Regions from separate parts of the Fictibacillus enclensis genome, predicted to be linked through region 3. Evidence: a T-box and tRNA genes for the amino acid it is inferred to sense, from the RefSeq annotation. Region 3 holds a T-box; the other regions hold tRNA genes.
What was found. The T-box of region 3 lies ahead of thrS (threonine--tRNA ligase). A T-box ahead of a tRNA ligase gene usually reads a tRNA of that ligase, here a tRNA-Thr.
Positions count from the first base shown of each region.

Region 1: it has a tRNA-Thr gene. The T-box ahead of thrS (threonine--tRNA ligase) is inferred to sense a tRNA for this amino acid. The anticodon was not compared.
Region 2: it has a tRNA-Thr gene. The T-box ahead of thrS (threonine--tRNA ligase) is inferred to sense a tRNA for this amino acid. The anticodon was not compared.

Region 1 is NZ_CP126109.1:165,328-168,591, reverse strand. It holds gene rocF (arginase) at 1-756, opposite strand, end outside; tRNA gene QNH15_RS00980 (tRNA-Ala) at 994-1,069, opposite strand; tRNA gene QNH15_RS00975 (tRNA-Gly) at 1,079-1,152, opposite strand; tRNA gene QNH15_RS00970 (tRNA-Lys) at 1,207-1,282, opposite strand; tRNA gene QNH15_RS00965 (tRNA-Tyr) at 1,389-1,473, opposite strand; tRNA gene QNH15_RS00960 (tRNA-Thr) at 1,509-1,584, opposite strand; tRNA gene QNH15_RS00955 (tRNA-Val) at 1,608-1,683, opposite strand; tRNA gene QNH15_RS00950 (tRNA-Glu) at 1,774-1,848, opposite strand; tRNA gene QNH15_RS00945 (tRNA-Thr) at 1,852-1,927, opposite strand; tRNA gene QNH15_RS00940 (tRNA-Asn) at 1,929-2,003, opposite strand; rRNA gene rrf (5S ribosomal RNA) at 2,051-2,166, opposite strand; rRNA gene QNH15_RS00930 (23S ribosomal RNA) at 2,422-3,264, opposite strand, start outside.
Region 2 is NZ_CP126109.1:92,304-95,567, forward strand. It holds rRNA gene QNH15_RS00460 (23S ribosomal RNA) at 1-1,512, shown strand, start outside; rRNA gene rrf (5S ribosomal RNA) at 1,824-1,939, shown strand; tRNA gene QNH15_RS00470 (tRNA-Val) at 1,949-2,024, shown strand; tRNA gene QNH15_RS00475 (tRNA-Thr) at 2,032-2,107, shown strand; tRNA gene QNH15_RS00480 (tRNA-Lys) at 2,116-2,191, shown strand; tRNA gene QNH15_RS00485 (tRNA-Leu) at 2,210-2,294, shown strand; tRNA gene QNH15_RS00490 (tRNA-Gly) at 2,302-2,376, shown strand; tRNA gene QNH15_RS00495 (tRNA-Leu) at 2,390-2,478, shown strand; tRNA gene QNH15_RS00500 (tRNA-Arg) at 2,496-2,572, shown strand; tRNA gene QNH15_RS00505 (tRNA-Pro) at 2,576-2,652, shown strand; tRNA gene QNH15_RS00510 (tRNA-Ala) at 2,663-2,738, shown strand; rRNA gene QNH15_RS00515 (16S ribosomal RNA) at 2,909-3,264, shown strand, end outside.
Region 3 is NZ_CP126109.1:1,607,869-1,611,132, forward strand. It holds gene rpiA (ribose-5-phosphate isomerase RpiA) at 1-605, shown strand, start outside; T-box leader at 666-890, shown strand; gene thrS (threonine--tRNA ligase) at 1,218-3,137, shown strand.

The sequences.
Region 1 (3,264 bases), 1.4 Mb from region 3:
GCTTTCTCTGTAGCTGATTCCGCCGAGAACCGGTGTACCCACTCCCGGGGCATCCTGGGGATCGAGCCCGTCAAGGTCAAGACTGAGGTGAACTCCATCTGTTTTTGCGGACAAGTACTCAATCGTTTCCTCCATCACCTTCGTCATACCGATCCGGTCAATCTCATGCATCGTATACACCTTGATCCCGCGTTCCTTGATCAACGTCTTTTCTCCCTCATCAAGAGAACGCGCCCCGATGATAACGATATTTTCCGGTTTAACTTTCTGTTCGTATCCCCCAATGCGAGTTAACGATTCATGGCCAATGCCCAAACTTGCAGCAAGAGGCATACCATGAATGTTTCCGCTTGGTGAGGTATCTGCTGTGTTCAAGTCTCCATGGGCATCATACCAGATGACCCCAAGGTTCTCATAATGCTTGGAGATGCCTGCAAGTGATCCGATCGCGATACTGTGGTCCCCTCCCAGAACAAGCGGAAAGCGGTTCTCCTGAATAACATCCGAAACAGCCTGAGCCAGGTTCTCACTGGCAGAAGCCACTTCTTCCAGGTTCTTCAGGTTCGTTTCAATGGTTTCCTCGATCGTTCCCGGCCGGGCAATCTCAATATCCCCAAAGTCGAGAACGTTGTATTCAATATCCTTCAGCCGTTCCACAATGCCTGCATATCGAATGGCACTTGGACCCATATCTACTCCCCGCCGTGTTTGCCCTAAATCCATTGGTACCCCGATAAGTGTAATATCCTTCTTCATATGTAGGCCTCCCCCTAAGCTGCGTTTCAATATTCTTTCAATTAATTTTAGCCTGTCCCTTACAGGTGGTTCAACTGGACAGAAAATTGCATAGATATACCCGGTAGTAAGCGCTTTCTATAGATAGAGTGGATAATTATTAGATACAGTTGGATCAAATGAAGGAATAAGAGTCTGGCATTCGGCAATAAAAAAAGCCTTTGGACAAAAGTCCAAAGACTGTACGTTTATTATGTATGGTGGAGCCTAGCGGGATCGAACCGCTGACCTCCTGCGTGCAAGGCAGGCGCTCTCCCAGCTGAGCTAAGGCCCCAAAATAAAATGGAGCGGGTGATGAGAATCGAACTCACGACCAGAGCTTGGAAGGCTCTTGTTTTACCACTAAACTACACCCGCATATTAACCTTATTATAACGTTATGCCCATGCTTTCTGTCTTTTATTCAGAAAGTGGTGAGCCATGAAGGACTCGAACCTTCGACCCTCTGATTAAAAGTCAGATGCTCTACCGACTGAGCTAATGGCTCATGTTGTTATGTCCGTCGAGACAACTCGCCGTTCAACCACGAAGCGTTGCTCGTGACTGAGCTAATGGCTCATGTTGCTTACCAAAACTGTTTTTAAAAAGATAAGTGGTGGAGGGGGACGGATTCGAACCGCCGAACCCGGAGGGAGCGGATTTACAGTCCGCCGCGTTTAGCCACTTCGCTACCCCTCCACATAAAAAAAGGATTCCGGTATTTCTTATTAAAATGGTGCCGGCTAGAGGACTTGAACCCCCAACCTACTGATTACAAGTCAGTTGCTCTACCAATTGAGCTAAACCGGCGTTGTAAACAATGGTGATAAAAATGGTGGAGGATGACGGGTTCGAACCGCCGACCCCCTGCTTGTAAGGCAGGTGCTCTCCCAGCTGAGCTAATCCTCCAAATGGAATATTATTGGTTCTTTTCGTTAGAAAAGAACTTGGTTCTTTTTTTCAAAAGAACTTGGTTGTTTTCATTTTCATGAAAAAACATGGTGACCCGTACGGGATTCGAACCCGTGTTACCGCCGTGAAAGGGCGGTGTCTTAACCGCTTGACCAACGGGCCGACTGGAGCTTCCAACCGGGCTCGAACCGGTGACCTCTTCCTTACCATGGAAGCACTCTACCTACTGAGCTATGGAAGCATGGCTCCACAGGTAGGACTCGAACCTACGACCGATCGGTTAACAGCCGATAGCTCTACCACTGAGCTACTGTGGAATAATAAACTAATTAGAAATCCACAAACAAAAAGGGTTGAAATGAAAGCCCGGCAGCGTCCTACTCTAACAGGGGGAATCCCCCAACTACCATCGGCGCAAAAGAGCTTAACTTCCGTGTTCGGTATGGGAACGGGTGTGACCTCTTCGCTATCGCCACCAGACTGTCTTTCAAAGTTTGTCCTAAATTACAAGGACAAGATATATTTTACAATGTTTTTGCTCTTTTGGCAAGAGCTTTTTTTGAGGCATATTCCCTCAAAACTAGATAACCTTCATCCAAACTTACTGATAACGTCCAGCTTCATGAACCATATCCTCGAGGTCGTTTCGTCCCTTCCCACGAACACCAAAATCGTGTTCTTGTCAGGGTCTCCAACGCTTGTCGGATATAAGCGGTTCATTCCGCTTTTGTTTTTAAGGATAAGCCCTCGACCGATTAGTATCTGTCAGCTCCACGTGTCACCACGCTTCCACACCAGACCTATCAACCTCATCATCTCTAAGGGGTCTTACTCACTTGACGTGATGGGAAATCTCATCTTGAGGGGGGCTTCATGCTTAGATGCTTTCAGCACTTATCCCGTCCACACGTAGCTACCCAGCTATGCCCCTGGCGGAACAACTGGTACACCAGCGGTGTGTCCATCCCGGTCCTCTCGTACTAAGGACAGCTCCTCTCAAATTTCCTGCGCCCGCGACGGATAGGGACCGAACTGTCTCACGACGTTCTGAACCCAGCTCGCGTACCGCTTTAATGGGCGAACAGCCCAACCCTTGGGACCTACTTCAGCCCCAGGATGCGATGAGCCGACATCGAGGTGCCAAACCTCCCCGTCGATGTGGACTCTTGGGGGAGATAAGCCTGTTATCCCCAGGGTAGCTTTTATCCGTTGAGCGATGGCCCTTCCATGCGGAACCACCGGATCACTAAGCCCGACTTTCGTCCCTGCTCGACTTGTAGGTCTCGCAGTCAAGCTCCCTTGTGCCTTTACACTCTGCGAATGATTTCCAACCATTCTGAGGGAACCTTTGGGCGCCTCCGTTACGATTTAGGAGGCGACCGCCCCAGTCAAACTGCCCACCTGACACTGTCTCCGAACCGGATCACGGTTCCAGGTTAGAATTTCAATACAGTCAGGGTAGTATCCCACCGACGCCTCCATCGAAGCTGGCGCTCCGACTTCTCAGGCTCCTACCTATCCTGTACAAACTGTACCAAAATCCAATATCAAGCTGCAGTAAAGCTCCATGGGGTCTTT
Region 2 (3,264 bases), 1.5 Mb from region 3:
CAGGTTGAAATTCCTGTACCACCTCCTTTCCGTTTGAACGACGGGGGGACGCAGGAAGGTAGGGAGAGCGCGCGAATGGAAATGCGCGTCTAAGCAGTTAGGCTGATTGTGAGGCAAATCCCGCAATCGTGAAGGCTGAGCTGTGACGGCGAGGGAAATTACAGTACCGAAGTCCCTGATCCTACACTGCCAAGAAAAGCCTCTAGTGAGGAAAGAGGTGCCCGTACCGCAAACCGACACAGGTAGGCGAGGAGAGAATCCTAAGATGATCGGGAGAACTCTCGTTAAGGAACTCGGCAAAATGACCCCGTAACTTCGGGAGAAGGGGTGCTCTGGTAGGGTTTATCGCCCGAGAGAGCCGCAGTGAATAGATCCAAGCGACTGTTTAGCAAAAACACAGGTCTCTGCGAAGCCGCAAGGCGAAGTATAGGGGCTGACACCTGCCCGGTGCTGGAAGGTTAAGAGGAGGGGTTATCCCTTAGGGGAGAAGCTCTGAATTGAAGCCCCAGTAAACGGCGGCCGTAACTATAACGGTCCTAAGGTAGCGAAATTCCTTGTCGGGTAAGTTCCGACCCGCACGAAAGGTGTAACGATTTGGATACTGTCTCAACGAGAGACCCGGTGAAATTATAGTACCTGTGAAGATGCAGGTTACCCGCGACAGGACGGAAAGACCCCATGGAGCTTTACTGCAGCTTGATATTGGATTTTGGTACAGTTTGTACAGGATAGGTAGGAGCCTGAGAAGTCGGAGCGCCAGCTTCGATGGAGGCGTCGGTGGGATACTACCCTGACTGTATTGAAATTCTAACCTGGAACCGTGATCCGGTTCGGAGACAGTGTCAGGTGGGCAGTTTGACTGGGGCGGTCGCCTCCTAAATCGTAACGGAGGCGCCCAAAGGTTCCCTCAGAATGGTTGGAAATCATTCGCAGAGTGTAAAGGCACAAGGGAGCTTGACTGCGAGACCTACAAGTCGAGCAGGGACGAAAGTCGGGCTTAGTGATCCGGTGGTTCCGCATGGAAGGGCCATCGCTCAACGGATAAAAGCTACCCTGGGGATAACAGGCTTATCTCCCCCAAGAGTCCACATCGACGGGGAGGTTTGGCACCTCGATGTCGGCTCATCGCATCCTGGGGCTGAAGTAGGTCCCAAGGGTTGGGCTGTTCGCCCATTAAAGCGGTACGCGAGCTGGGTTCAGAACGTCGTGAGACAGTTCGGTCCCTATCCGTCGCGGGCGCAGGAAATTTGAGAGGAGCTGTCCTTAGTACGAGAGGACCGGGATGGACACACCGCTGGTGTACCAGTTGTTCCGCCAGGGGCATAGCTGGGTAGCTACGTGTGGACGGGATAAGTGCTGAAAGCATCTAAGCATGAAGCCCCCCTCAAGATGAGATTTCCCATCACGTCAAGTGAGTAAGACCCCTTAGAGATGATGAGGTTGATAGGTCTGGTGTGGAAGCGTGGTGACACGTGGAGCTGACAGATACTAATCGGTCGAGGGCTTATCCTTAAAAACAAAAGCGGAATGAACCGCTTATATCCGACAAGCGTTGGAGACCCTGACAAGAACACGGTTTTGGTGTTCGTCGGAAGGGACGAAACGACCTCGAGGATATGGTTCATGAAGCTGGACGTTATCAGTAAGTTTGGATGAAGTTATCTAGTTTTGAGGGAATATGCCTCAAAAACAAAAGGTTTGTCAGCGACAAGAGATTCGAGGAAGCAAAACGACGACTCTCCGGAGTGTACTTTACCGTACATGAGGAAGAGGAGGAGTGAAGCTGACGAAGAAAATCGCCGTTGATCACAAACCGATATATGTCTGGTGGCAATAGCGAAGAGGTCACACCCGTTCCCATACCGAACACGGAAGTTAAGCTCTTCAGCGCCGATGGTAGTTGGGGGCTTCCCCCTGTAAGAGTAGGACGTTGCCGGGCATACATAATGGAGGATTAGCTCAGCTGGGAGAGCACCTGCCTTACAAGCAGGGGGTCGGCGGTTCGAACCCGTCATCCTCCACCATTATTTCGCCGGTTTAGCTCAATTGGTAGAGCAACTGACTTGTAATCAGTAGGTTGGGGGTTCAAGTCCTCTAGCCGGCACCACTTAAAGAGAGCCATTAGCTCAGTTGGTAGAGCATCTGACTTTTAATCAGAGGGTCGAAGGTTCGAGTCCTTCATGGCTCACCAGTTTTATAATTGTATATTGCGGGTGTGGCGGAATTGGCAGACGCGCTAGACTTAGGATCTAGTGTCTTATGACGTGGGGGTTCGAGTCCCTTCACCCGCACCATACGGATGCGGAAGTAGTTCAGTGGTAGAATACAACCTTGCCAAGGTTGGGGTCGCGGGTTCGAATCCCGTCTTCCGCTCCATTTTTTTCTGCCTGCCGGGGTGGTGGAATTGGCAGACACACAGGACTTAAAATCCTGCGGTAGGTGACTACCGTGCCGGTTCGAGTCCGGCCCTCGGCACCAATAGAATGTTTTTTTATGCGCCCTTAGCTCAGCTGGATAGAGTGTTTGACTACGAATCAAAAGGTCGGGAGTTCGAATCTCTCAGGGCGCGCCATAACGGGAAGTGGCTCAGCTTGGTAGAGCACCTGGTTTGGGACCAGGGGGTCGCAGGTTCAAATCCTGTCTTCCCGACCATCTTCACTTCGGGGCCTTAGCTCAGCTGGGAGAGCGCCTGCCTTGCACGCAGGAGGTCAGCGGTTCGATCCCGCTAGGCTCCACCATTTAGAAAATGCTATTGACATTTTCTTTTTTAATGGGTACAATATGAAAGTTGCTGTTTTTAAAGCAGCATTGATGTTCTTTGAAAACCAAACAAAAGCCAGAGTAAGTCAGGGATTTTACAATCCCATCAATTTCTTATTTTTAAACATTAAGAGCTATATCAAACACTTTATTGGAGAGTTTGATCCTGGCTCAGGATGAACGCTGGCGGCGTGCCTAATACATGCAAGTCGAGCGAATGACGAGGAGCTTGCTCCTCTGATTTAGCGGCGGACGGGTGAGTAACACGTGGGTAACCTGCCTGTAAGACGGGGATAACTCCGGGAAACCGGAGCTAATACCGGATGATAACGAGAAGCGCCTGCTTCTTTTTTGAAAGTCGGTTTCGGCTGACGCTTACAGATGGGCCCGCGGCGCATTAGCTAGTTGGTGAGGTAACGGCTCACCAAGGCGACGATGCGTAGCCGACCTGAGAGGGTGATCGGCCACACTGGGACTGAGACACGGCCCAGACTCCTACGGGAG
Region 3 (3,264 bases):
CAGGCTCCACCGTGTTTTATACCATACAAAAGGTGGGAGAGGCCGTGAAAAACGGTCTTCGGATAAAAGGTGTATCAACGTCAGCTTCTACGACCAAGCTGGCTCAATCTCTTGGTATTCCGCTGATTTCCATTGATGACGTGGATAAGATCGACCTGACCATTGATGGTGCGGATGAAGTGGATCCCAAGCTTAATGGCATTAAAGGAGGAGGCGGGGCACTTTTGTTTGAAAAAGTGGTCGCTAATGCCTCGGCGAAAGTGATTTGGGTGGTGGACCCCGCCAAGAAAGTACAAACATTGGGGAAATTTCCTCTTCCTGTAGAAGTGATTCCGTTTGGAGCACAGCGATTATTTCGATATTTTGAAAAACAGGGTCTTTCGCCAGTGATCCGGGACAAAGAAAATGCTCCTTATGTGACAGACAGCGGCCATTATATTATTGATCTTCATTTGGAGGAGATTCGTGAACCCGAGCAGCTGGCAACATGGCTAGACAGCCTGACGGGTGTAGTAGAGCACGGCCTGTTTTTGAATGGTGCCGATCTCATCGTGGTCGGTGAGGCTGAAGGTCCCGAAATTATCGAAAAAAATAGGAACTCTTAAAAAATTTCTTGTATCCCTTTGGAATATGCTGTATATTGTATTTTAATAAAACTGATCGGTTAAAAAGCATTGAAAGGAACATGAGCCATTCTGTACGGTTGCACAGAGAGGAAGGGTGCTGAGAACTTCCCAACGCAGCGGAACGGCTTACCATCCTTGAGCTGTATGGGTGAACACAGTAGCTCATACCGCAGACGCTGCGTTAAAGCCAAGGAGCCATCAAATAGCCATGCTGTTTGATGGGAATCTGGGTGGAACCACGGGTAAAACGCACTCGTCCCTTTTGTTTGGGATGAGTGCGTTTTTTCTTTTTCTCATCTCCTAAATTAAAAATAGTGTTGAACAGGACAATATCTATTGCCAACCGGTCATACAGAGAAGGAAGGAGAGCTGAGAACTTCCTGACAAAGGGGCACGGATTACCGCCTGGGAGCTGAATGGGTGAACTGGATTGATTAGCTTATTCCGCAGATGCTGCGTTAAAGCAAATGGAGCCGCCATTGATCGGTAATGGCGGGAACCAGGGTGGAACCACGGGTAAAAGCACACTCGTCCCTAGATGAGGGATGGGTGTGCTTTTTGTTATTTAAAAACAGAATGGAGAGATGAAAAATGAAAGCAAACGAAATCAGCCTTCAGTTCCCCGATGGTTCCCGGCACAGCTATCCGCAAGGTGTATCTGTTCATGAAATTGCGGCTTCCATCAGCCCGGAATTAAGCAAAAAAGCAGTTGCCGGCAAGGTAAATGGACGGCTTTCAGATCTCAGCACACCTCTTGAAAAAGATGCAAACATCGAAATTATTAGTCTGCAATCCCCTGAAGGCGAAGAGGTTTTAAGGCATAGCGCAGCCCACGTTCTTGCACAGGCGGTTCAACGGATTTATGGAGAGGTGAAGTTTGGGATCGGCCCTGCCATTGAAAATGGGTTTTATTATGATTTTGATCTGCCAGTTTCCATCTCCAATGAAGATCTTTCCGCCATAGAAGCCGAAATGAAGAAAATCATTGCCGAAAATTTACGGATTGAGCGGTTAACGGCAATAAGAGAGGAAGCCGCCCGCTACTGGCAGGATAAGGAGGATGAGCTCAAGCTTGAATTGCTGCGTGATATTCCTGAAGGAGAGCTGATCACTTTTTATAAACAAGGCGAATTCCGGGATTTGTGCCGGGGGCCTCATCTACCTTCAACAGGGCGGATTAAGGCATTCAAATTAACTTCGGTTTCTGGTGCCTACTGGAGGGGAGATTCCAATAATCGGATGCTGCAGCGGATTTATGGTGTGGCGTTTTCTTCTAAAAAGGAGCTGGATGAGCATCTGCAGTTCTTGGAGGAATCTGCCAAACGAAATCACCGGAAGCTTGGTAAAGAACTGGAGTTGTTTATGTTTTCCGATGAAGCTCCAGGAATGCCGTTTTTCTTGCCGAAAGGACAGGTGATTCGAAAGGAACTCGAAGGATTTTTACAGAAATTCCAGGATATGGGCGGGTTTGAAGAAGTCAGGACTCCGCTGATGATGAATCAGAGGCTGTGGGAGAAGTCGGGCCACTGGGGGCATTACAAGGATAATATGTATTTCACAAATGTGGATGACGCAAGTTTTGCATTAAAACCAATGAATTGTCCCGGACATATGCTCATTTACAAAAATAAGCGGCGCTCCTACCGAGACCTGCCGCTCAGGCTGGCAGAGTTTGGACAGGTGCACCGCCATGAATACAGCGGTGCGTTGAATGGGCTCTTGAGAGTCAGGACGTTTTGCCAGGATGACGCCCATATTTTTGTAACACCTGAGCAAATTGAAGAGGAACTAACATCTGTTTTACGAGTTGTCAATGAGGTCTACAGCACATTTGGCTTTTCTTTCGAGGTCGAGCTTTCCACACGGCCGGAGGATTTTATGGGAGATGAAACGCTCTGGAATCAAGCTGAAAGCGCTCTGGCAACTGTATTGCAAAAGGCAGGTTTCTCTTACCGGATCAATGAAGGAGACGGCGCATTTTACGGCCCAAAAATTGATTTTCATATCCGAGATGCCATAAAGAGAAGCCATCAATGTGCAACGGTCCAACTTGATTTTCAAATGCCGGAAAAGTTCGACCTTCATTATGTGGATGAGCATAATGAAAAGCGGCGTCCGGTAGTCATTCACCGTGCGGTTCTTGGCTCCATTGACCGCTTTTTGGGCATACTGATCGAACATTATGCCGGAGCTTTCCCGGTTTGGCTTTCTCCGGTGCAGGTTAAAATTATCCCGGTGTCGCTTGATGCGCATTCGGAAAATGCAAAGGAACTCCTGCAACAATTAAGAGGTGCGGGAATCAGAGCAGAAGCAGATCTCAGAGAGGAGAAACTGGGGTATAAAATCCGTGAGGCGCAAATCCTGAAAACTCCGTATACTCTCGTAATCGGTGATGAAGAAGTCAAAAACGAAGGAGTCAGCGTAAGAAGGTACAGCGAAAGGACATCTGTGTTTATGAAACCGGAGGATTTTCTAAAAAAACTCAAGGTAGAAATTGAGAATAAAAAATGATGGAAAAGAGAGAATTTCTCATGCAAATGAGAAGTCTCTCTTTTTTATTCACAGCTATTAGTACAAAAGCACTATTATTTATCCTTCGACAAGTGAAGAAAAGTTTTTCAGAACGGTTGCCCTCAAA